3 regions of the Desulfovibrio sp. SGI.230 genome follow, and region 3 is predicted to be linked to each of the others. Evidence: riboswitches for the same ligand, from Rfam matches in the RefSeq annotation. Region 3 holds a riboswitch; each other region holds the start of a gene.
What was found. Region 3 has a riboswitch for cobalamin ahead of ACQRAG_RS08575 (anaerobic ribonucleoside triphosphate reductase). Riboswitches for the same ligand answer to the same signal wherever they lie in the genome.
Positions count from the first base shown of each region.

Region 1: another riboswitch for cobalamin. It lies ahead of ACQRAG_RS07760 (iron ABC transporter permease); the one in region 3 lies ahead of ACQRAG_RS08575 (anaerobic ribonucleoside triphosphate reductase).
Region 2: another riboswitch for cobalamin. It lies ahead of ACQRAG_RS09570 (sirohydrochlorin cobaltochelatase); the one in region 3 lies ahead of ACQRAG_RS08575 (anaerobic ribonucleoside triphosphate reductase).

Region 1 is NZ_JBNPKS010000008.1:2,761-9,603, forward strand. Features, by position in the region: gene ACQRAG_RS07755 (ABC transporter ATP-binding protein) at 1-353, opposite strand, end outside; gene ACQRAG_RS07760 (iron ABC transporter permease) at 353-1,420, opposite strand; cobalamin riboswitch at 1,552-1,730, opposite strand; gene ACQRAG_RS07765 (polyphenol oxidase family protein) at 2,393-3,139, opposite strand; gene ACQRAG_RS07770 (5-formyltetrahydrofolate cyclo-ligase) at 3,130-3,747, opposite strand; gene ACQRAG_RS07775 (metallophosphoesterase) at 3,819-4,511, shown strand; gene ACQRAG_RS07780 (Rne/Rng family ribonuclease) at 4,809-6,843, shown strand, end outside.
Region 2 is NZ_JBNPKS010000012.1:48,051-54,893, forward strand. Features, by position in the region: gene ACQRAG_RS09555 (AsmA family protein) at 1-1,269, opposite strand, end outside; gene ACQRAG_RS09560 (30S ribosomal protein S1) at 1,492-3,195, opposite strand; gene ACQRAG_RS09565 (SAM-dependent methyltransferase) at 3,584-4,456, opposite strand; cobalamin riboswitch at 5,099-5,296, shown strand; gene ACQRAG_RS09570 (sirohydrochlorin cobaltochelatase) at 5,318-6,205, shown strand; gene ACQRAG_RS09575 (phenylacetate--CoA ligase) at 6,727-6,843, opposite strand, start outside.
Region 3 is NZ_JBNPKS010000009.1:93,096-99,938, reverse strand. Features, by position in the region: gene larA (nickel-dependent lactate racemase) at 1-666, shown strand, start outside; cobalamin riboswitch at 1,022-1,198, shown strand; gene ACQRAG_RS08575 (anaerobic ribonucleoside triphosphate reductase) at 1,396-3,651, shown strand; gene nrdD (anaerobic ribonucleoside-triphosphate reductase) at 3,691-3,858, shown strand; gene nrdG (anaerobic ribonucleoside-triphosphate reductase activating protein) at 3,851-4,348, shown strand; gene nifS (cysteine desulfurase NifS) at 5,183-6,337, opposite strand; gene nifU (Fe-S cluster assembly protein NifU) at 6,340-6,843, opposite strand, start outside.

The DNA.
Region 1 (6,843 bases), on a different contig from region 3:
GCGATGCGGCGGTCTTCGACGCTGTAGCTGCCCCACCAGCCCAGCCAGGGATAGCGGCCCAGCAGGACCATCTGCAGGGCGGTCATGCCCTGCGGTGCGGCACTGCGCTGGGAAAGTACGGCCACCCGGCGGGCCCGCTCCCGGGGGGAAAGACGGCGGATGTCCGCGCCTTGTACCTGCACCATGCCCGCCGTCGGCATCAGACTGCCCGCCAGAACCCGCAGCAGCGTGGTCTTGCCGCTGCCGTTGGGCCCCAGCAGGGCCACGGCCTCACCGGGATGGAGGTCGATGTCCACACCATGCAATATCTCGTCCGTGCCGTAGGCCGCCCGGATGCCTTCTGCCCGCAACATCAGCGCCTCCGCACCAGAAAAGCGAAAAAGGGGCCGCCCAGCAGGGCCGTCACCACGCCCACGGGCAATTCCTGCCCGCCGGAAAGCACACAGCGGGCCAGCACGTCCGCCCAGACCAGCAGGATGCCGCCGCCCAGGAACGCACCGTACAGCAAAGGGCCATGCGCGCTGCCCAGCAGCATGCGCAGGACATGCGGCACCACCAGACCCACGAAGCCGATGACCCCGGCCACGGCCACGCAACCGGCCGTCATGCAGCTGGCGCCGGCCAGCAGCCAAAAGCGTGTGCGGCCCACGGCAAGGCCCAGATGCGCGGCCTGTTCATCGCCAAGGGCCAGCATGTCCAGCTTGCGCCAGCCCGGCAGCACCACCAGCAGCCCCGGCAGCAAGGTGGCCAGCAGGAGCGGAACGCTGTCCCAGCCACGGCCTTGCAGGCTGCCCATGATCCAGAAAACAATGCTGGTGACGGATTCTTCGTTAAGGGCTTTGACCAGGGCCACCACGGCACCCAGAAAGGCCGCCACGGCGATACCGGCCAGGATGACCGTCTCGCGCCTAAAGCTCCCCTGCCCGCTGCCCAGCCAGAGCGCGCCGCCCAGGGCCAGCAGAGAGCCCAGCAGGGCCGCCAGGGAGACCGTGGCCGCAGCGGAAAGGCCCACGGCAAGGCCTCCGGCCCAGATGCCCAGGGTACCGCCCAGTGCGATGGCCATGCTGGCGCCGCAGGCAGCTCCGGCGGAGATGCCCAGGGTGAAGGGGTCCGCCAGCGGATTGCGCAGCACGCCCTGCAGGGCCACACCGGCCACGGCCAGCGCACCGCCGCACAGCAGACCCAGCAGCACGCGGGCCAGACGGATCTGTCCCACCACCAGCTGCACGCTGCCGTCCGCCGGGGGGCACAGACCCACCACGGCCCCCAGCGCCTGCCAGACATCGGCCACAGCCACAGGCACGGGCCCGGGCAGACAGGCCAGCGGCAACGAAGCACACCAGAGGATGGCCAGCAGCACGCAGCAGCACCAGCGGCGCGCGCTCCGGGCATCCTTGGCAATGGGGCTTTTCTCCGGCATGGTCCGTCCTGTCATGGCCATCAGTGGCCGGGCACACTGGCCCGGAAACAAAAAAAGCCCCTTCCACCAATGGAAGAGGCCCGTATTCCCTTGCTCCCCTCGGCAAGACCCGTGCCGATACCGGTCGCGGCCAGCGGCCACGGTCCACGGCAGGTATTCCGGCTCGGCCCCCGGCTTCCGGCCTTCCCGTTGCCAGTGGCACATGAAGGAAGCTGGTATGCGGGCCTTACGGCGGCGGGTCCGCTCCCGATTCTCACGGGATTCCCTTTTGACGCCGGCAGGTTCCGGCGACCATGGACGCGCTACTCTAGGCAGGGAGCTGCGGCTTGTCAACGTGTGATGGAAAGAGGGAGATGCGGCAGACAGGCCTAGTAAAGACCGCTTGTGGCTGCTGCCGATGTCCTCAGCTTCGCGACAGGCGCTTCCCGCAGGGCCGGGACGATACCCGGCAGTACAGCGCGAACGGTGGCCTTGCCTGGCGGGCTGTGGCCAAATCCCGTGCCGCAGCGGCTCCCCGCGCTAAAAAAGTCTTTTCCTCAACACGCATCATCACGGCAACCGGGACTGAGGGCGCCCGTCGTCCCCGGCACACAAAAAAGACAGCCCAAAGGCTGCCCTTGCCATCTCGCGCTACAGTCTCGCAGGGGCAGTGTGCTCTCCCCGACGGCTCTCATGCCGGAGAACAAAGACGGGACGAAAAGACCATGCCCTTCACACCCTGCATTTTACTAAAAACACAACTATCCTATATAAATAGGACAAACAGAAGAGACTGCCTCCACCGCTTTGATACCCCATCTTTCGGGGACCGGCGGCAGGGGCTGCCTCCCCGTAGCCCGGACAGGTTCCATCCTTCAGAAAAAAGCGCGTTGGAAAGGGGATGGGGGGAGCTTGAGGGGGGAAGGGGGAAACCTTGTGCGCGAGCCAAGGTTTCCCCCTTCCCCCCTCATGACAAGCAAGCTCTCCGGCCTGCTAGTCCAGACGCCAGATGACGCTGGCCTGACGGCCGGAAGCCTTCACGCAGCGGTACGAGAAGAACTGGCGGTTGCAGCTGGCCGTGCACAAATCGATGCCGTAGATGTTGCGCGGCAGCAGCCCGGCCTGTTCCAGCTGCCAGCGGGTCAGGCCCCACAGGTCCATGGTGCGGCTTTGGGCATCGAACCAGGGGCGGAACTCGTCGCTCCACTCGCTTTCGAAGTTGATGAACTCCGCCCGGGCCGGGCCCAGGCTCGGGCCGCGCACGGCCAGAAGCTCGCGCGGTTCCACGCCGTAGTGCTCGCAGAAGCGGCGCACCCCGGAACCGGGGAAGTCACAACGGTTGCCGCGCCAGCCCGCATGGATACCGGCCACGAAACGGCCGCTCTTGTGGGCCAGCAGGATGGGCTGGCAATCGGCGGTCTTGATGACCAGCCCAAGCCCGGCCTGAGCGGTGGCCATGCCATCGGCATCGCAGCGGGGCACGGCGTCGGGCTCCACGGCATCGGGCTCGAAGATCATGGCATCGCCGTGCACCTGATTGAGTTCGGCCATGCGCCGGAGGCCCAGGGCGGCCCGCAGTTCGCGGCGGTTGCCGATGACGCTCTGCCGGTCATCGGCCGTGGCGAGAGAGATGTTGCCACCGGCGTACGGGCCGTCTCCGGCCTCCTGCCAGCGGGTCTGGAAGGCGCAGCGCACATTGTCCACGCCGGGGAACACAAAGGGGATGAAACTTACAGGCATACGAGTCCTTCTTCAGTACACAGGCAGTCCACGGGCCGGTCCCAGTCCTGGGAAGGCAGCGCGTCCACCACCTGGAAAGCATAGCACAGGCCCACCAGCAGGGGCCGCCGACCGCTGCCCCGGGCACCGAACGCCGCCAGGAAACGGTCATAGTAGCCGCCGCCGAAGCCCAGGCGGTTGCCCGCGCGGTCAAAGGCCACACCGGGCAGGATGAGCACGTCGGGACAAAAATCGGGATGGGCCAGCACCGGGGGCGCCATGCCCAGCAGACCGGCATGGGGCTCCAGCATCTTGTAAGGCCCGGCGGCCATGTCGCCCACCCGGGAACAGGGCACGAAGTCCATGAGCCCGCGCTCCAGGCGCACCCGGGGCAGATAGACCCGCACACGGCGCTGCCAGGCATCGGCCAGCAGGTAGCCGGTATGCACTTCTTCCGGCAGGGCCACGTACAGGGCCACGCGGGCGGCCTGCTGCCAGACGTCCCAGTCCAGCAGGGCCTGCTGGGCCGCACGGGCCCGCTGCCGTGCCAGGTCGGGGTCCTGACCGCGCCGCAGCCCACGCATGCGGACGCGCAATTCCTTCTTCTGCTCATCGGGGGAAAGGGACATGGAGGTCTTTCCATCCTTGCTAAAATGTGCCATAGTTCGCGGAGTGACTTTATAACAAAGGAAACACCGCCATGCCAAGCGTCAACGAACAGGATCATCTCTGGATTGCCGTTGGGGACATTCACGACGAGCCCGGGCTGTTTGCCCGTATCCCCGAGCTGGCGCAGGCAGACGGCATCATCGTCACCGGCGACCTGACCATCACAGGCGGCGTCAAGCAGGCCGAAATGGTCATGGACGTTCTGCGGGCGCACAATCCCCGCATCTGGGCCCAGATCGGCAACATGGACAGGCCCGAAGTGGACGAATGGCTGAGCGGCCTGGGCTGCAACCTGCACACGCAGGTGCACGAGCTCACGCCCGATACGGCCATCTTCGGCATCGGGGCCTCCACGTTCACGCCTTTCGGGACGCCCAGCGAGTTTCCTGAATCCACCTTCGCCGGCTGGCTTGAGAACAGCTGGCAGAAGGCCCGCAAGTACCCCCACACCGTGCTGGTTTCGCACAATCCGCCCAAGGACAGCGCCTGTGACGTCATCCCGGGCAATATTCACGTGGGCTCTACTGCCGTGCGCGAATTCCTTGAAGAAGCCCAACCCGATGTCTGCCTGTGCGGACATATCCACGAAGCGCGCGCCGTGGACAGGGTGGGCCGCACCATCGTGGTGAATCCGGGCGCTCTGGCCCAGGGCGGCTATGTGCTGCTGCGCTCCAGCGGCGGCAAGCTGTCCGTGGAGCTGCGCGTCCTTGAAAATTGTGATTAGCGAAGCCCAGCGCTTCCGCGGGGGACAGACAGTCTGATCCCGCCCGTCATGGCGCGGCCCGGTGCCGCGCTCTCTGACGTTGCCCCTCCGGCGGCTGTTCCGGCCGCCTGGAAAACGCCGTCCCCGTGACGGGCGTTTTCTCCTGCCATCCCCCGTGCCCTGCCCTTTCCGGGCATCCCCAGGCCCGTGCCCGCTCACGGACACGCCATCCGGTGTTTGCCGGATGTCCGGCCTGTTCCCTCAGTCGGGATAACGGCTGACAAATTTCGCCGCCTTTGGCGGTCCAAAAGGATATTTATGACGCAGGAAAATACGCCGGCCGTGTCTGACGCGGCCGCTTCCTCTGATGTCGCTGAAGCAACCCCCACCCCCAAACGCCGTACCACCCGCCGCAGCTCGCGCGCCAAGACCGCCCCTGCCGCGGAAGAAACGACCACGCTGACGGCCTCCCCGGCCACCGATGCCGCCCCGGCCGCTGCGGACAACGGCGATGCCCAGGCCACCGACGCGGCAGCCACCGCGCCCCGCAAGCCTGCCCGCCGGAGCAGCCGCCGCAAGACCACGGCCCCTGCCGCCGAAAATACGGCTCCCGAGGCCGCTCCCGCCGCTGCATCCGCTGAAGAGGCGCCCGCCCAGACCGCAGCCCCCGAAGCTGCCGAAGCCTCCACCGATACCGACGGCGAACAGCACGCCGCGCCCCGTCGCGGGACCCGCCGTTCGCCCGGTGCCCAGCGCCGCCAGCGTACCCCCCGCAAAAAATCTCCCGAAGCTGCGAGCCAGCCGGCCGAAGCTGCTCCTGCCGAAAGCGGCGACCAGACCACCGAAACGCCCGCGGCCCGCCCCGCTGACGATCAGCCTGCTGCCGTGACGGCTGAAGCCCCCGCTGCCGAGACGCCTGCGGCGCCTGCCGCCAAGGCCGCTCCGGATAGCGAAGATGCGGCGACCGCTGCGGCTGTTGAGAGCAACGAAACGGCCGCTGCCGATACCGGCAGCCAGGAAGACGGCGAGGAACAGCCCCGCCGCAAGAGCCGTCGCGGCCGTCGCGGCGGACGCGGGCGCAACCGCAAGAACCGTGAGGCCCAGGCGGAAAGTGCCGAACCTGCCGACAAGGATACCGAGGAGAGCGCCGAAACGGCCGCCCCTGCCGACCTGCCGGACGATCTCAGTGACGAGGAACTGTGGCAGGCGGCCACCGGTGATGTGGAAAGTCTGGAAAATGCCCCTGCCCGTCCCCGCCGCCGTGGCGAGGACAGCGAAGCCCCCAAGAAGGGCAGCGTGCGTGCGGCCGCGGTCAAGGCCAAGGTGGCCGCGGGCAAGCGGCGCATGTTCATCAGCGTGCTGCCCGGCGAGCAGGTGGAAGTGGCCATCGCCGAGGAAGGCCGTCTGCAGGAATACTACCTGGACATGTTCCATCAGCGCAAACTCAAGGGCAATATCTACAAGGGTGTCATCCACAATATCGACACCAACCTGCAGGCTGCCTTCGTGAGCTACGGCGCGGGCAAGAACGGTTTCCTCCAGATCGACGAGATCCACCCCGAATACTGGCTGACCCATCACGAGCCCAGCAAGGGCAAAAAATTCCCGCCCATCCAGAAAGTGCTCAAGCCCGGCCAGGAAGTGCTGGTGCAGGTGGTCAAGGAACCCACCGGCAACAAGGGCGCCTTCCTCACCACCTGGCTGTCGCTGGCGGGCCGCTTCCTGGTGCTGACCCCCGGTCAGGAGCAGATCGGCGTTTCCCGCAAGGTGGACAGCGATGAAGAGCGCACCCGCCTGCGCGAGATGATGAACGGCATCGACCCCGGCCAGGGCCTGGGCGTCATCGTGCGCACCGTGAGCGCCGGCACCACCAAGACCACGCTCAAGAACGACCTCCAGTACCTCAAGCGCGTCTGGAAGGACATCCGCAAGAAGGCCACCGAAGTCTCGGCCCCGGCCCTCATCTATCAGGAGCCGGGCCTGCCCCAGCGGGCCGTGCGCGACTACCTGACCGACGATGTCTGCGAGATCTGGGTGGACAACGAGGAAGTGGCCGACAGCATCCGCGAGACCGTCTCCCTGCTCTTCCCCCGCAAGAAGGAGCTGGTGCGCCTGCATACCGACGTGCGCATGCCCCTGTGGGAGCGCTTCAGCCTGCGCCGCCAGCTGGACCAGATCTATTCCCGCGAGGTCACCCTGCCTTCGGGCGGCCGCCTGGTCTTTGACCAGACCGAGGCCCTCATGGCCGTAGACATCAACTCCGGCAAGATCTCCGGCAAGGTCAATTTCGAGTCCATGGCCCACCGCACCAACATGGAGGCCGCCGAAGCCATCGCCCGCCAGCTCAAGCTGC
Region 2 (6,843 bases), on a different contig from region 3:
CAGGGAGATGTCACGCAGATGCATCTTCTTCCAGCCCAGGGACGACATGGCCAGGCGCATGTTGATGGTGGGCCAGCTGGTGGCGCTTTCCTTGTCCGCGGCCGCCACGGCCTTGCCTTCCTTGCCCTTGGCCGTTCCCGCGTCCTTGCCGCTTTCGGGCAGGGGCAGATATTCGTCCAGTTGCAGCTTGCCCAGGCTCAGGGAGCCTTCCATGGCGAGCACGTCCCGGAAGTGCAGGCGCAGTTCCGCCCGCAGGGGCGTGGCGTCCAGCTTGCCCTTGCACTGGGAAAGCGCCAGCGTGTCGCCTTCCCAGGTCACGGAGCCCTTGAACAGCAGGGCGTCCTGCGCATGGGGCTTGAGCTGCACGCCCAGGGCCGAGGCCAGCTTGCGCGGTGCGCCTTCCAGCAGGACGGAGCCCGTGAAGGCCGGGCCGTCCAGACCCAGCGTACCGGTGAGGCCCACGCGGCCGTGCGGCACGGAAAGGCTCAGGCGGGACAGATGCAGCTGCCGGGCCGCCGTATCCAGCGAGGCATCGCCCTGCAATTGCACGGGCCCGAGGTCCGCGGGCAGGAGGCCCCGGCGGGAAGGTGTGATGGTCAGGGAAAGGTTCTGCACACGCGGGGCCATGCCGAAGAGCCCGGCCTGGGCATCCAGGGCCAGGGTCCCGGCCAGCGTGCGCCCGGCGGTGAGCAGATCATAGGTGAAATCGCAGCGCAGGACGGCGTCCTGACCGTTGCGCAGGTTCTCTACAGAAAGGTTGATGTCGCGCAGGTCGTAGCGCTCGCTGCCCTTCTCCACATGCAGGCTGCCCTTGCTCAGGGTCAGGCGGCCCAGCTCCAGCGGCAGGAGCACTTCGCTGCCGGGCTTGTTGCCGGCGGCATTGCCGGAGGCCGCATCCGCAGGCGCGGCGGCCTTGCCTTCCGGCAGCAGCAGGCTCAGCGAGGGGCTGTCCAGACGGACTTCGCCGATGACCAGCTCCCCGTGCAGCAGCAGTTCCAGCTCCAGATGGGCCTCGCCGCCCTTGGCCGTGAAGCGCATGCCCTGCCCGTCCTGCACGCCGTCCCAGCTGACGGCGGTGAATTTGGCCCCGGGGGGCAGCAGGGAAAGCTCGGGCGGGCTGGCGAAGCGCACGGGCGTGCCCGTGGCTTTTTCCACCGCGGCCGAGATCTGGCCGCTGATGAATTCGGTATCCAGCTGACTGATCACTATGGCCAGTACCGCCGCCAGTACCAGAACGATACCTCCGATCCAGCAAAGTACGCGCTTCATATCCGCCTCCGATGGCCTGTCTGTCCTGTGGTCGGGCTACAGGACAAGTGTAGGGCATCGCCAGTCCCGAGGCAAGCCGGGCCGCCGCTGCCGCGGGCTCCCTGCCCGGGAAAAAGGATGGGGCCGCAAGGATGGCCTGCCGTTCCTCCGCCCTGCCTTGCGGACGCAAAAAGGGGGAGCCTTGCGGCTCCCCCTTCATATTCGCAAACCGGTCCGTGAGGACTAGTTGTTTTCCTGAGCGGCCTTCAGCAGGTCGCCGAGGCTCTGACCGGCTTCCTGGGGACCAGCGTGGAATTCTTTGGGCTTGCGGCGGTCTTCGTCGTCCTTGATCTGCTTGATGGACAGACCCAGGCGGCGTTCTTCGGCGCTCACGTGGATGACCTTGGCCTGGATTTCCTGACCTTCCTTGTAGAGCTCGGCAGGGCTCTTGATCTTCTTGCTGGAAAGTTCGGAAACGTGCACCAGACCTTCGATGCCTTCTTCCACTTCCACGAACAGACCGAAGTCGGTGATGTTGGTCACCACGCCCTTCACGGTGCAGCCCACGGGGTAGGTGCTGGGCACGTGGCCCCACGGATCATCGACCAGCTGCTTGATGCCCAGGGTGAACTTTTCGTTTTCCTGGTCAACGGTCAGCACCTTGGCCTGCACGGTGTCGCCCACCTTGTAGATCTCGTTGGGATGACGCACCTTCTTGGTCCAGCTGATGTCGGACACGTGGATGAGGCCGTCGATGCCGTCTTCGATACCGATGAACATACCGAATTCGGTGATGTTCTTGATGACGCCTTCGAGGATGGTGCCTTCAGGATACTTTTCGGCCACCAGTTCCCAGGGATTGGGACGAACCTGCTTCATGCCCAGGCTGATGCGCTTCTTCTCGCCGTCCACACCCAGGATGACGACTTCGACTTCGTCACCGGTGTGCACCATCTGGGAAGGATGACGCAGCTTGCGGGTCCAGGACATTTCGGAGATGTGCACCAGGCCTTCCACGCCGGGTTCCAGTTCCACGAACGCACCGTAGTCCACCAGGTTGGTGACCTTGCCGGTGCACTTGGCACCTTCGGGGAAGCGGGCGGAGATGTCCTGCCACGGATCGGGCACCAGCTGCTTGAGGCCCAGGGAGACCTTGTTGTTCTCGCGGTCGAAGGAGAGCACCTTCAGGGTCAGGTCCTGACCCATGGTGATCATTTCCTTGGGATGGCGGATGCGCTTCCAGCTCATGTCGGTGATGTGCAGCAGGCCGTCCAGACCGCCCAGGTCCACGAACACGCCGTATTCGGTGATGTTCTTGGCCTTGCCGTGCACGATCTGGCCTTCTTCCAGGGTGCGCAGCAGATCCTGACGCTTGGAATCACGCTCTTCTTCCAGCAGCACGCGGCGGGAAACGATCACGTTGCTGCGGCGGCGGTTGATCTTCAGCACGCGGAATTCGAATTCCTGGTTGACCAGAGCGTCCATGTCGGGCACGGGACGCAGGTCCACATGCGAGCCAGGCAGAAAAGCTTCAACCCCGCCGATGTCCACGGTGTAGCCGCCCTTGATGCGACGCACGATGTGGCCCTTGATGACCCGGTTGTTTTCCTGCACGTCTTCGAGCTGGTCAAAGACCTGCATGCGCTTGGCCTTCTCAAAGGACAGCGTGATGGTGCCTTCCATTTCGTTCTTGCGAACGACGTAGACATCCACACGGTCGCCCACGCTGACGGTCATGTTGCCGGCGGCGTCACGGAACTCGCTGGCCGGGATCTGGCCTTCGGACTTGAAGTTCACGTCCACCAGAACATTGTCGTCATCCACGCGAACGATCTCGCCCTTGGTGATAGAGCCTTCTTCGAGGTCGCCGAAGTCGGGATTGAGATAGTTTTCAAGGGCGCTTTCGAAACTCATTTCGTTTTCGTGCCCGGTTTCCTTGTCTGCCATGCTTGACATGCCTCCAAACATAATTTGTCCCCTGTACGGGGGTGAAAGAAAGTAGCAAAAGGAAAGGCAAAGCACAAGGCGAAAATGGCCCGGACACGTGTCAGGGCACGCGGAACGGCCCTTTCCACGCCATGGACGGCGAACGGAACGTCGTGAAAGGACAGGGAAAAGAGCTCCCCATTCCTGACAATGGTTCCTGAAAAGAAAAAGGAAGGCGCGGCACCGCAAGGCTGCCGTCCTGCAGAGCCTGGACGGCAAGGGCTCCGCCTCCCGCCTGCCATGGCTGCATAGGCCCATCGCCGCCCGCCCTTGCGATGACCGGAAAAACGCAAAGCGGGCACACCGTCCGGCGACGGCATGCCCGCATCATGGCGATGGAAAGGATGGTCTAGTCGGCCAGCTTCACGAAGGTCAGCTCGTGCTTGTTACAGGAAAGATGCAGCAGACGGCCGCCCGGGATGGCCGCGAAGGCCCGCGCCGTCTCGTGGTCGGTCTGGGCCTGGAACTTGAGCGTGCAGACCACGTTGCGGCAGGCATCGGCCGCCAGCCATTCCTGCACGGTCTCCAGCAGGCGGTCGGGGTAGCAGATCATGTCCGAGAACAGCCAGTCCACCTGGCCCACATGGCGCGGCTCAAGGCCGAAGCCGCTGCCCAGGCAGTGGTTGACGCCGGGCATGGCCGCCACCTGGGGCGCCAGCTCGGCCTTGTCCACGCTGAACACGCGGCAGCCCAGCCGCCCCAGCACCCAGGTCCAGCCGCCCGGTGCGGCGCCCAGGTCGATGCACAGTTCCCCCGGCGCGGGCGTGCGCCCGGTCAGGGTGAAGACTTCCCACAGCTTGAGGTAGGCGCGGCCCGGCGGGTCCTCGCGGTTCTCCACGAACTGCACTTCCCCGTCGGCAAAGGGCGAGGTGGTGCACGGCGAGGCCAGCATCAGGTCTTTTTCCCACAGGGTGAAGGCCCCCAGCGGTGCGGACGGGGCGGGCGTGCCGAAGTGCAGGGGCCGTGCCGCTACGTAGGGCAGCTGCTCCTGCATAAGGCGCAGACGCCGCACATGTCCGCCAAGGGTGGGGATGTGCGCCCGCCAGTTGCGCTGCAGGGCCGAGAGCTGCCGTGCCCCGCTGCCGATGGAGGTGATGGGGATCCAGCGCGGTTCCGTCCAGACGTTCTGGGCCCAGGCCGCGGGCTCCGTGCCTCTGGCCAGCACCAGACGGCCACGCACGGTGATGACGCGGTCCCCCAGCTCTTCCAGCAGGGGCTGCATGTAGTCACGCGCCGCCACCTGCACGCTGAAATCTTCTTTGGGCAGGGCCGAACGGGGCAGGTCGGGCCAGCGACGGGCCAGGAGCACCTGCTCCTGCTGCCGGGCCTCGCGCCGCTGTTCCCGGCGCTCCTGCCGCCAGCGGGGCAGGGCATGGGCCTCCCCGGCGGCATGTTCCGGCTGTTCCGCCTTCTTGCCCCAGCCCGTTTTGGCCCGGGCGGGAGCCTGCGCTGCCGGCTCCCCGGAAACACGACGCCCGGAACGGCGGGACGGGCCTTGCCTGTCCGCGCCCTGCTCCGGGCTGGCCTTGCCCCCGCTGCGACGGCGGGGCGCTGAACGTTTTTTCTCTTCCCTGTCGGCTTCCTGCGGGGCCTGCTCCTCATGGAGGGCGCCACGACGGGGCGCGGGAAATGATCGACTGTGCGTACTCATGTGATCAGCATAGCCCAAAGCCCGGACAAGGCCAAGCGTCCGCCAGCCTCCTTCGGCGACGGGGATGGCCCGAGCGGCGAAAAAAAGCAGGGCCGTCCTCCCCTCGCGGACCAGCGCCGCCCGTGACGCAACGGCCGGACAAAAGGAGCCTTCCCCCCGCATCTCCCGGACAGCGCAGGCTTTTACTTTTCCGCCCGGCTTGACTTTTGTGCCCCAAACCGTTTCTGATGGCGCATCCATGCGGGGAATTCCGTGCAAATCGGAAACAGTCGCGCTGCGGTAAGAGGGTACGGAGCTTCTTTGGCGACACGCCACGACAGCCAGCCGTCACGGTGAAGGCGAAGCAAAGGCCCGGAGGCATGCCTCCCCATTCCCTCAAGTCCGAATACCCGCTCCATCCCTAACCTTTCAACGCGTCATTGAGGAGGTTCCATGCGTCGCATCCCCACAACATCCCTGCGCTCCACGCTGCTGGCCCTGCTGCTCACCCTCTGCCTGGCCCTGCCTGCCCTGGCGGCCCAGAAGGAAGGCCTGCTGCTGGTGGCCTTCGGCACCAGCGTGCCCGAGGCCCAGCCCGCCCTGACCGCCATCGACAAGGAATTCAAGGCCGCCTTCCCCCACAGCCCCGTGATCTGGGCCTATACCTCCAGCATCATCCGGGCCAAGCTGGAAAAGAAGGGCGTGCACATCGGTGACGTGGCCGCCGGTCTGGAAGAGCTGGCCCGGCAAAAGGTGGACGTGGTGCGCGTCCAGTCCCTGCATGTGGTGGCCGGGGAGGAATTCAGCGAGATGGAGCGCCTGCTCGTCAGCTGGCTGGTCCGCCATCCCGACAGTTTCAAGGCCGTCTATCTGGGCCGCCCGCTGCTGGAATCCCGGCAGGATGCCGAAGATGTCTGCCGCGCCGTCCTCGGCGCCACCGAAGGCAAGCGCAAGTCCGGCGAGCTGCTGGCCCTCATGGGCCACGGCCAGAGCCACGGCCGGGGCGACATGATCATCGAAGGCATGCGCGCCACCCTGGCCGATGCCGACAACCTGGCCGTGCTGGCCACGGTGGAAGGCTCGCACGGTTTCGACCAGGTGCTTGCCGCCATCAAGACCAGCCGCGCGTCCGTCATCTGGCTCCAGCCCTTCATGGTGGTAGCCGGGGACCATGCCCGCAACGACCTGGCCGGTGACGAGTCCGATTCCTGGGCCTCGCAGATCCGCGCCCTGGGCCTCACCCCCCGCCCCGTACTCACCGGTCTGGGCGAGCTGCCCGGCGTGCGCGCCGTCTTCGTGCGCCATGCCCGCGACAGCCAGGACGATCTGCTGAAGCAGTAAGACAAGATGCTGCCAAGGGGAGACGGGGCCCCTTTTGGAAAAGGGTCTCCCTTCTCCCCTTGGAACCCCTCTTCCCCCCTAAAACTTTTTCTCCGGTCCGGCCGGATGGTCCCCGTCGCTGTCTGAGAGGGCAAGGCATTCGGCACAGGACAGGCAGCCCGCAGCCCCGCCAGCCAGACGGTCGCAGACGCGAGGATCATAGATTCAGCCAATAGAAAAGGACGCCACGCATGGCGTCCTTTTCTATTGGCTTTTTTAGGTGCCCCACACTGGGCGACCGTTTATCGAAGTTCCTGGCCGTTCCCTTCCCATGAAAAAACAATCATATCTCCCCGGCCCGCTTACTGTCCCCTTCTTCCGCGCGCCCTGGGGACGGACGCACGAAGAAAGCCCGCCGTGGTCAGGCGGACCGTCACTGATCAGAACAAAAGTTTTTGGGAGGGATGGGGGGAGCTTGAGGGGGGAAGGGGCGACCTTTTTTCAAAAAGGGCCCCTTCCCCCCTCAAAAAACAACCACCGCCCTAGCGCAGGTCGGTGACGCGCTTGGACTTGCTGAAGGTACGGGGCAGGCTGGCGTGGTCGGCGAGCTTCACGGCCACGCGGGCCAGCAGGGACTTGTGCAGACGCTGTTCCAGCGC
Region 3 (6,843 bases):
ACCAACGCCGACGTGCGCAGCGCCAACATGGCGGACACCAACATTTTCCATGCCGACATCTTCGAGGCCGCGGCCATGGCCCGGCCCTGCTTCGGCCTCAATGTGGTGGTCAATGACGATTACCGCATCATCAAGGCCTTTGCCGGTGACTGGGTCCAGTCCCATGCGGCGGCCTGTCGTCTGGTGGACAGCATGGAAGGCGTGACCATCCCCGAGCGTACGCCCCTGGTGGTGGCCAGCGCGGGCGGCTACCCCAAGGACATCAACCTTTACCAGACCATCAAGCTGCTGAGCAACGCCCTGAGCGCCGTGCAGCCGGGCGGGACCATGATCCTGCTTTCCCGCTGCTCCGAAGGCTTCGGCAACCCCGATGTGGAGACGCAGATCTGCGCCTACAGCGACATGCAGGCCCGTGAAAAGGCCCTGCGCGATACTTTTTCCATCGGCAGCTATGTGGGCTTCCTCTTTGCCGAGGCGGCCGAGAAACACAACCTCATCCTGGTGACGGACATGGATGCCGCCCTGTTCGGCAAGACGAAGATGCATGTCTGCCATAGCCTGGACGAGGCCCTGGACAAGGCCCGCCATTTCCTGGGACAGGAGCTGGACGTGCGCACCATCATCATGCCGCACGGCGCCTCGACCCTGCCCAAGCTGGCGGTCTAGCGACCACAGGCTGGCGTGGGCACCTTCGGGTACCCGCGCCGGTTGAAACCGGGGCCCCGCCGGATGCGCGGTCCGTACGCGGGCTGTGTTATCCGGCAGGGGCGTCTGGCAGGGGACCCGCTTCCCGGAGGAGAGCCCTTTTTTTATGCGGAAAAGGGGGCTCCGGCAGGGCGGCAAGTTGTGAAAAACGACGCAGGCGGAGTGGTCTGCGGATTCAAAAATCCCGCCAGCCCAGAATTGGCGCGGACTTTGGCAAATTGCCTGTCTTGGCGCAGACTTGTGATTTTTTACAATTATTTCAAAGTGTTGTAAAATACTTACAAAAACTCTGTGTTGACAGTTGGGGCACCTTTTGCCATCTTGAGCGGGCAGAAGCGCTGCTACGAGCTTCATCGGGAATCCCGTGAGATCCGGGAGCGGACCCGCCGCCGTAAGTCGCAGAACCTGCTCCCCCCGTGTGCCACTGGCAACCGCCGGGAAGGCCGGGAGCAGGGTGACGAGCCGGAAGACCTGCTTCTGCCGCTTGTCCATGGGGACAGCCTCACGGCAACGGGTTTTTGCCGCTGGGAAGGGACGTCATGACACTCTGTCGACGGGCGTCCGTATCTTTTTTCCACCTTTTTTTCGCGATTTTTCAGGGCCTGAGACCTCCCCTACAGGGAGGGTCTTTTGTGTTGACCCTAAAACGGGTCAGGAAAACAAATATCTTTGGATCTGGAGCAGGAAAACATGCTTGCGAGCATCATCAAGCGGGACGGGACCGAGGTCGCCTTTGATTCCGTCAAGATTCTCAATGCCATTACCAAGGCCAACAAGGCGTCCGGCGAGGACATGTCCCCCACGGATCTCCTGTTCGTCACCGAAAAGGTCTGCCGCAAGCTCGAAGCCCAGAACCTCCGCCATGTGGAAGAGATCCAGGACGTGGTGGAAGAGACCCTGATCCAGTACGATTACGCCAAGACCGCCAAGGCCTACATCCTGTACCGCGCCGAGCACACCAAGCGCCGCAACGCGGAATCGTACCTGATGGAGATCTACAAGACCCTGACCTACGCGCCCGCCATCGAAGAAGACATCAAGCGCGAGAACGCCAACATCGACGGCGATACGGCCATGGGCACCATGCTCAAGTACGGTTCCGAAGGGGCCAAGTATTTCACCGACAACTATGTCCTGCCCAAGGACGCCTCGGCCGCGCACATCAACGGTGACATCCATATCCATGACAAGGATTTCTACATGCTCACCGAGACCTGTTGCCAGATCGACCTGATCCCGCTGTTCCGCAACGGGTTCTCCACCGGTCACGGCCATCTGCGCGAGCCCAATTCCATCGAGAGCTATTCCGCCCTGGCCTGTATCGCCATCCAGGCCAACCAGAACGAGATGCACGGCGGCCAGAGCGTGCCGCACTTCGATTACGCCATGGCCGGCGGCGTGGCCAAGACCTTCCGCAAGGAATACCGCCATGCCTTCACCGCCTTCGTGCGCATCAGGACCGGCATGGATGCCGCCCAGGCCGAGGAATTCAGCCAGCAGATCCTGCTGCCCGTGATGCCCGCCATCCGCATGGCCGATGTGGACGAACTGGGCAAGCGCATGGAAGGCCTGGTGGCCGAGAACGAGCGCGATCTGGTGCGTGCCGCCCATGCCTACGCCGCCGAGGAAGCCCTGCGCATCACCGACCGCCGCACCTACCAGGCCATGGAAGCCTTCGTGCACAACCTGAATACCATGAATTCCCGCGCCGGTGCGCAGGTGCCCTTCAGCTCCGTCAACTACGGCACCGACACCTCCGCCGAGGGCCGCATGGTGGTGCGCAACCTGCTGCTGGCCACCCAGGCCGGTCTGGGCAGCGGCGAGACCTCCATCTTCCCGGTGCAGATCTTCAAGGTCAAGGAAGGCGTCAACTACAACGAAGGCGACCCCAACTACGACCTGTTCAAGATGGCCATCAAGACCTCGGCCATGCGTCTGTTCCCCAATTTCAGCTTCCTGGATGCGCCGTTCAACCTGCAGTACTACAAGCCCGGTGACTACAACAGCGAAGTGGCCTACATGGGTTGCCGCACCCGCGTGCTGGGCAACGTGTACGACCCCGACCGCCAGGTGACCTGCGGCCGCGGCAACCTCAGCTTCACGTCCATCAACCTGCCCCGTCTGGGCATCGAGGCCAAGGGCGATCTGGACCGCTTCTTCCAGCTGCTGGACGATCAGATCGACCTGGTGTTCCGTCAGTTGCTGCACCGCTTCGACATCCAGTGCTCCAAGAAGGTGCGCAACTATCCCTTCCTGATGGGCAACGGCATCTGGCTGGATTCCGAAAAGCTGGACTGGGACGAGAGCGTGGCCGAAGTGCTCAAGCACGGCACCCTGACCGTGGGCTTCATCGGTCTGGCCGAGACCCTGGTGGCCCTGACCGGCAAGCATCACGGCGAGAGCGAAGAGTCCCAGAAGCTGGGCCTGCGCATCGTGGAACACATGCGCAAGCGCTGCGATGACGAAGCCGTCAAGACGCATCTCAACTTTACCCTGATCGCTACGCCTGCCGAAGGTCTGAGCGGCCGCTTCGTGGCCCTGGACCGCAAGAAGTACGGCGTCATCAAGGGAGTTACGGACCGGGAGTACTACACCAACTCCTTCCACGTGCCCGTGTATTTCCCCATCAAGGCCTTCCGCAAGATCGAGCTGGAAGCGCCCTACCACAGCTTCACCAATGCCGGTCATATCACCTATGTGGAGCTGGACGGCGATACCTGCAAGAACCTGGAAGCCTTTGAGACCATCATCCGTTTCATGCACGACAAGGGTGTGGGCTACGGATCCATCAACCATCCGCTGGACCGCGACCCTGTGTGCGGCTATGTGGGCGTCATCAACGGCCAGTGCCCCCGCTGCGGGCGCAAGGAGGGCGAGGCCGTGAGTCAGGAAACGCTCAAGATGCTGCGCCGCAAGTATCCGCACATGCCCAACTGCTGCCGTTAGTTTCCGTCACTTTTTACCCCAAGAGGAGGAGCCTGGACCATGCTGATGAAATCTGAACTGACCGAGACCAAAGCCGAAGTGAAAATGGTGGGCGAAGGCGTGGCTTTTGAACGCGTGCGCCGCATCACCGGCTATCTGGTGGGGACGCTTGACCGTTTCAACAACGCCAAGCGTGCCGAAGAACGCGACCGCGTCAAGCATGCCTAGGCTCCGCATCAGCGGTATTGTGGAAGAGTCCATCGTAGACGGTCCCGGACTGCGCTACGTGGTCTTCACCCAGGGCTGTCCCCATCATTGCCCGGGCTGCCACAATCCGCAGACCCATGACTTCGACGGCGGAGAGTTCCGGGATACGGACGACATCCTGCGTCAGTTCATGGAAAACCCCCTGTTGTCGGGCATCACGTTCTCCGGCGGGGAGCCTTTCGTCCAGGCCGAGCCCCTGTGCCACCTGGCCGATGCCGTGCACGCCGCCGGCAAGAACGTCTACGCCTACAGCGGTTACACCTGCGAGGAACTCTACAGCCTTGCCCAAAAGATCCCGGCCGTGGGCCGGTTGCTGGACAAGGTGGACGTGCTGGTGGACGGTCCCTATGTGGAAGCCCTGCGCGATCTGGAGCTGGATTTCCGCGGCAGCTCCAACCAGCGTGTCCTGGACAGGGCCGCCATCGAAGCCCTGCGCCCCGTGGAGGCGTGATTTTTACCGGGGTTTCAGCTGGGGGAAGGAAGGGGCGTTTTTTGTAAAAACTGCCCCTTCCTTCCCCCAGGCCCCCATCCAACCCCGAAAAAACTTTTTTCAGGTCTGCATGCCGGTCCCCGTCGTTGTGTGGTGGTAGCTGGCGTCGCAGCCCGTATGTCAAAAGCCTGCCTTGCGCAGGCTTTTTTGTTTTGGGCGTTCACACCGGGGATACTAGGAATGCAGGAGCGCAAGGACAGCTCGCGCCATGATGCAAGCCCGGATCAGGCATCCGCAGGAGAAGAGGAGGTGTCCCTGTGATGCGCTCTCCGGAGGCTTGGGGCGAACAGCTCCGACATCCGAAAACGTTATGGCGCCGTTCGTCGTCATATGCATGAAGGCCGGATGACGATCTGCCGTCAAAATGGGGATGTGAATTTTGTCGGAGTGCTGGCTGCGGGAAAGAAAAGGGCGTTTTTGTAAGAGCTGGCCTTCTTTCTCCCAGTCCCCCGTCCAATCCCGAAAACATTTTTCTCGGAGCTGTGTACCGGTCCCCCTCGTTGTGCGACGGTGACCGACTTCACAGCCCGTACGTCAAACGCCTGCCTTGCGCAGGCGTTTGTTTTTTGGCGCAGGCTGGGCTTGCAGGGGACTTGCCGAAAGAAAAAAGCCCGGATGCGACATCACAGACAGCGTGGGGCAGCATGCGCCTTCCACAAGAAAGCCCTCCGGGCCTGCAGGCCAGGAGGGCTTTCTTGTGGAAGTATGAGCGGTTTTTGAAGGAGGGAGGGGTGCAGGGGAGGGAGGGAACTTTTTTCCGCAAGGAAAAGTTCCCTCCCTCCCCGCATATCCTCGTTAGTTCTTGAAGGGCGAGATGGCGCGCAGGGTCTTGATGACCTGGGGCATGTTCTCGACCACGAAGTCGATCTCTTCTTCCGTGGTGTAACGGGAGAGGGAGAGACGGACGGAGCCGTGGGCGTAGGTGAAGGGCACGCCCATGGCGCGCAGCACATGGGAGGGTTCCAGGCTGCCGGAGGTACAGGCGGAACCGGAGCTGGCACAGATGCCCAGCTGGTCCAGCATCAGCAGGATGGCTTCGCCTTCCACGTTCTTGAACGCGATGTTGGTGGTGTTGGGCAGGCGGTTCTCGGGATCGCCGTTGACCATGCAGTCAGGGATGGCGGCCAGCAGGCCCTGTTCCAGCTTGTCGCGCAGGCGGGCCACCTGGGTACGTTCTTCCTGCATGTGCTGCCCGGCCAGCTGGGCGGCCATGCCCAGACCGACGATGTAGGGCACGTTCTCGGTACCGGCACGGCGACCGCGTTCCTGGTGCCCGCCGCGCAGGAAGGGACGGAAGCGCACGCCCTTGCGCACATAGAGCACGCCGATGCCCTTGGGCGCGTGCAGTTTGTGGCCGGACAGGGAGAGCATGGAGATGGGCTGCTTGCCAAGGTCGATGGCTTCCTTGCCCACGGCCTGCACGGCGTCGGTATGGAAGAGCACGCCCTTTTCGGCGGCCATCTCCGCCATGCGGCTGATGGGGAAGACGTTGCCCACTTCGTTGTTGGCGTACATGATGGAGACCAGCGCCGTGTCGTCGGACAGGGCGGCGGCGTATTCGTCCAGATCCAGACGGCCCTTGTTGTCCACGCCGAGCAGGGTCACGCGGTAGCCCTGGCGTTCCCAGTACTGGGCCACGTTGAGGATGGCGGGATGCTCCACGCGGGTGGTGATGAGGTGGCGCTTTTCGGGCTGGGTCTGCAGGGCGGACCAGATGGCGGCGTTGTCGCTTTCGGAACCACAGGACGTGAAGATGATCTCGTCGGGATGGGCGCCCAGCAGGGCGGCCATGCGTTCGCGGGCTTCTTCCACGGCGCGGCCCACCTGGCCGCCGAAGGTGTGCATGCTGGACGGGTTGCCGTACAGATCCGTGAGGTAGGGCAGCATGGCTTCCCGGACTTCGGGAGCCACGGCAGTGGTCGCGTTGTTATCGAGATAGATGGTCTTCATGGCTAGGCTTCCTCGACGACGATATCGGCTTCCACATGTTCACGCAGGACACGTTCCACCAGGTTGCGGATGGTCACTTCGCTGGAGCGGCACTGGGCGCAGCGGCCGCGCAGGGACACGACCACGCGCTTGCCGTCCACGTCCACCAGCTCGATGTCGCCGCCGTCGGCGGCCAGCTGGGGACGGATCTCTTCTTCGATGGTCTTCATGACCAGCTGCATGCGCTGCACGTTGGTCATGCGGGGCTTGCTGACCGGGCGCAGTTCGGTAAGGGGCTTCTGCTTGAGCTCGGCGGCCAGGATCTCGGCGATCTGGTCCTGGCAGTCACCGCAGGCGCCGCCGGCCTTGGTGTAGTTGGTGATCTCTTCCACGGTCTTGAGGCCGTTCTCGCGGATGGCGCGGATGATCTGGGCATCGGTGATGCCGAAGCACTTGCAGACCAGGCGGCCTTCCTCATGGGCGTGGGGCACGGGCGTCTCGCCCTTCCACTGGCGGATGGCGGCTTC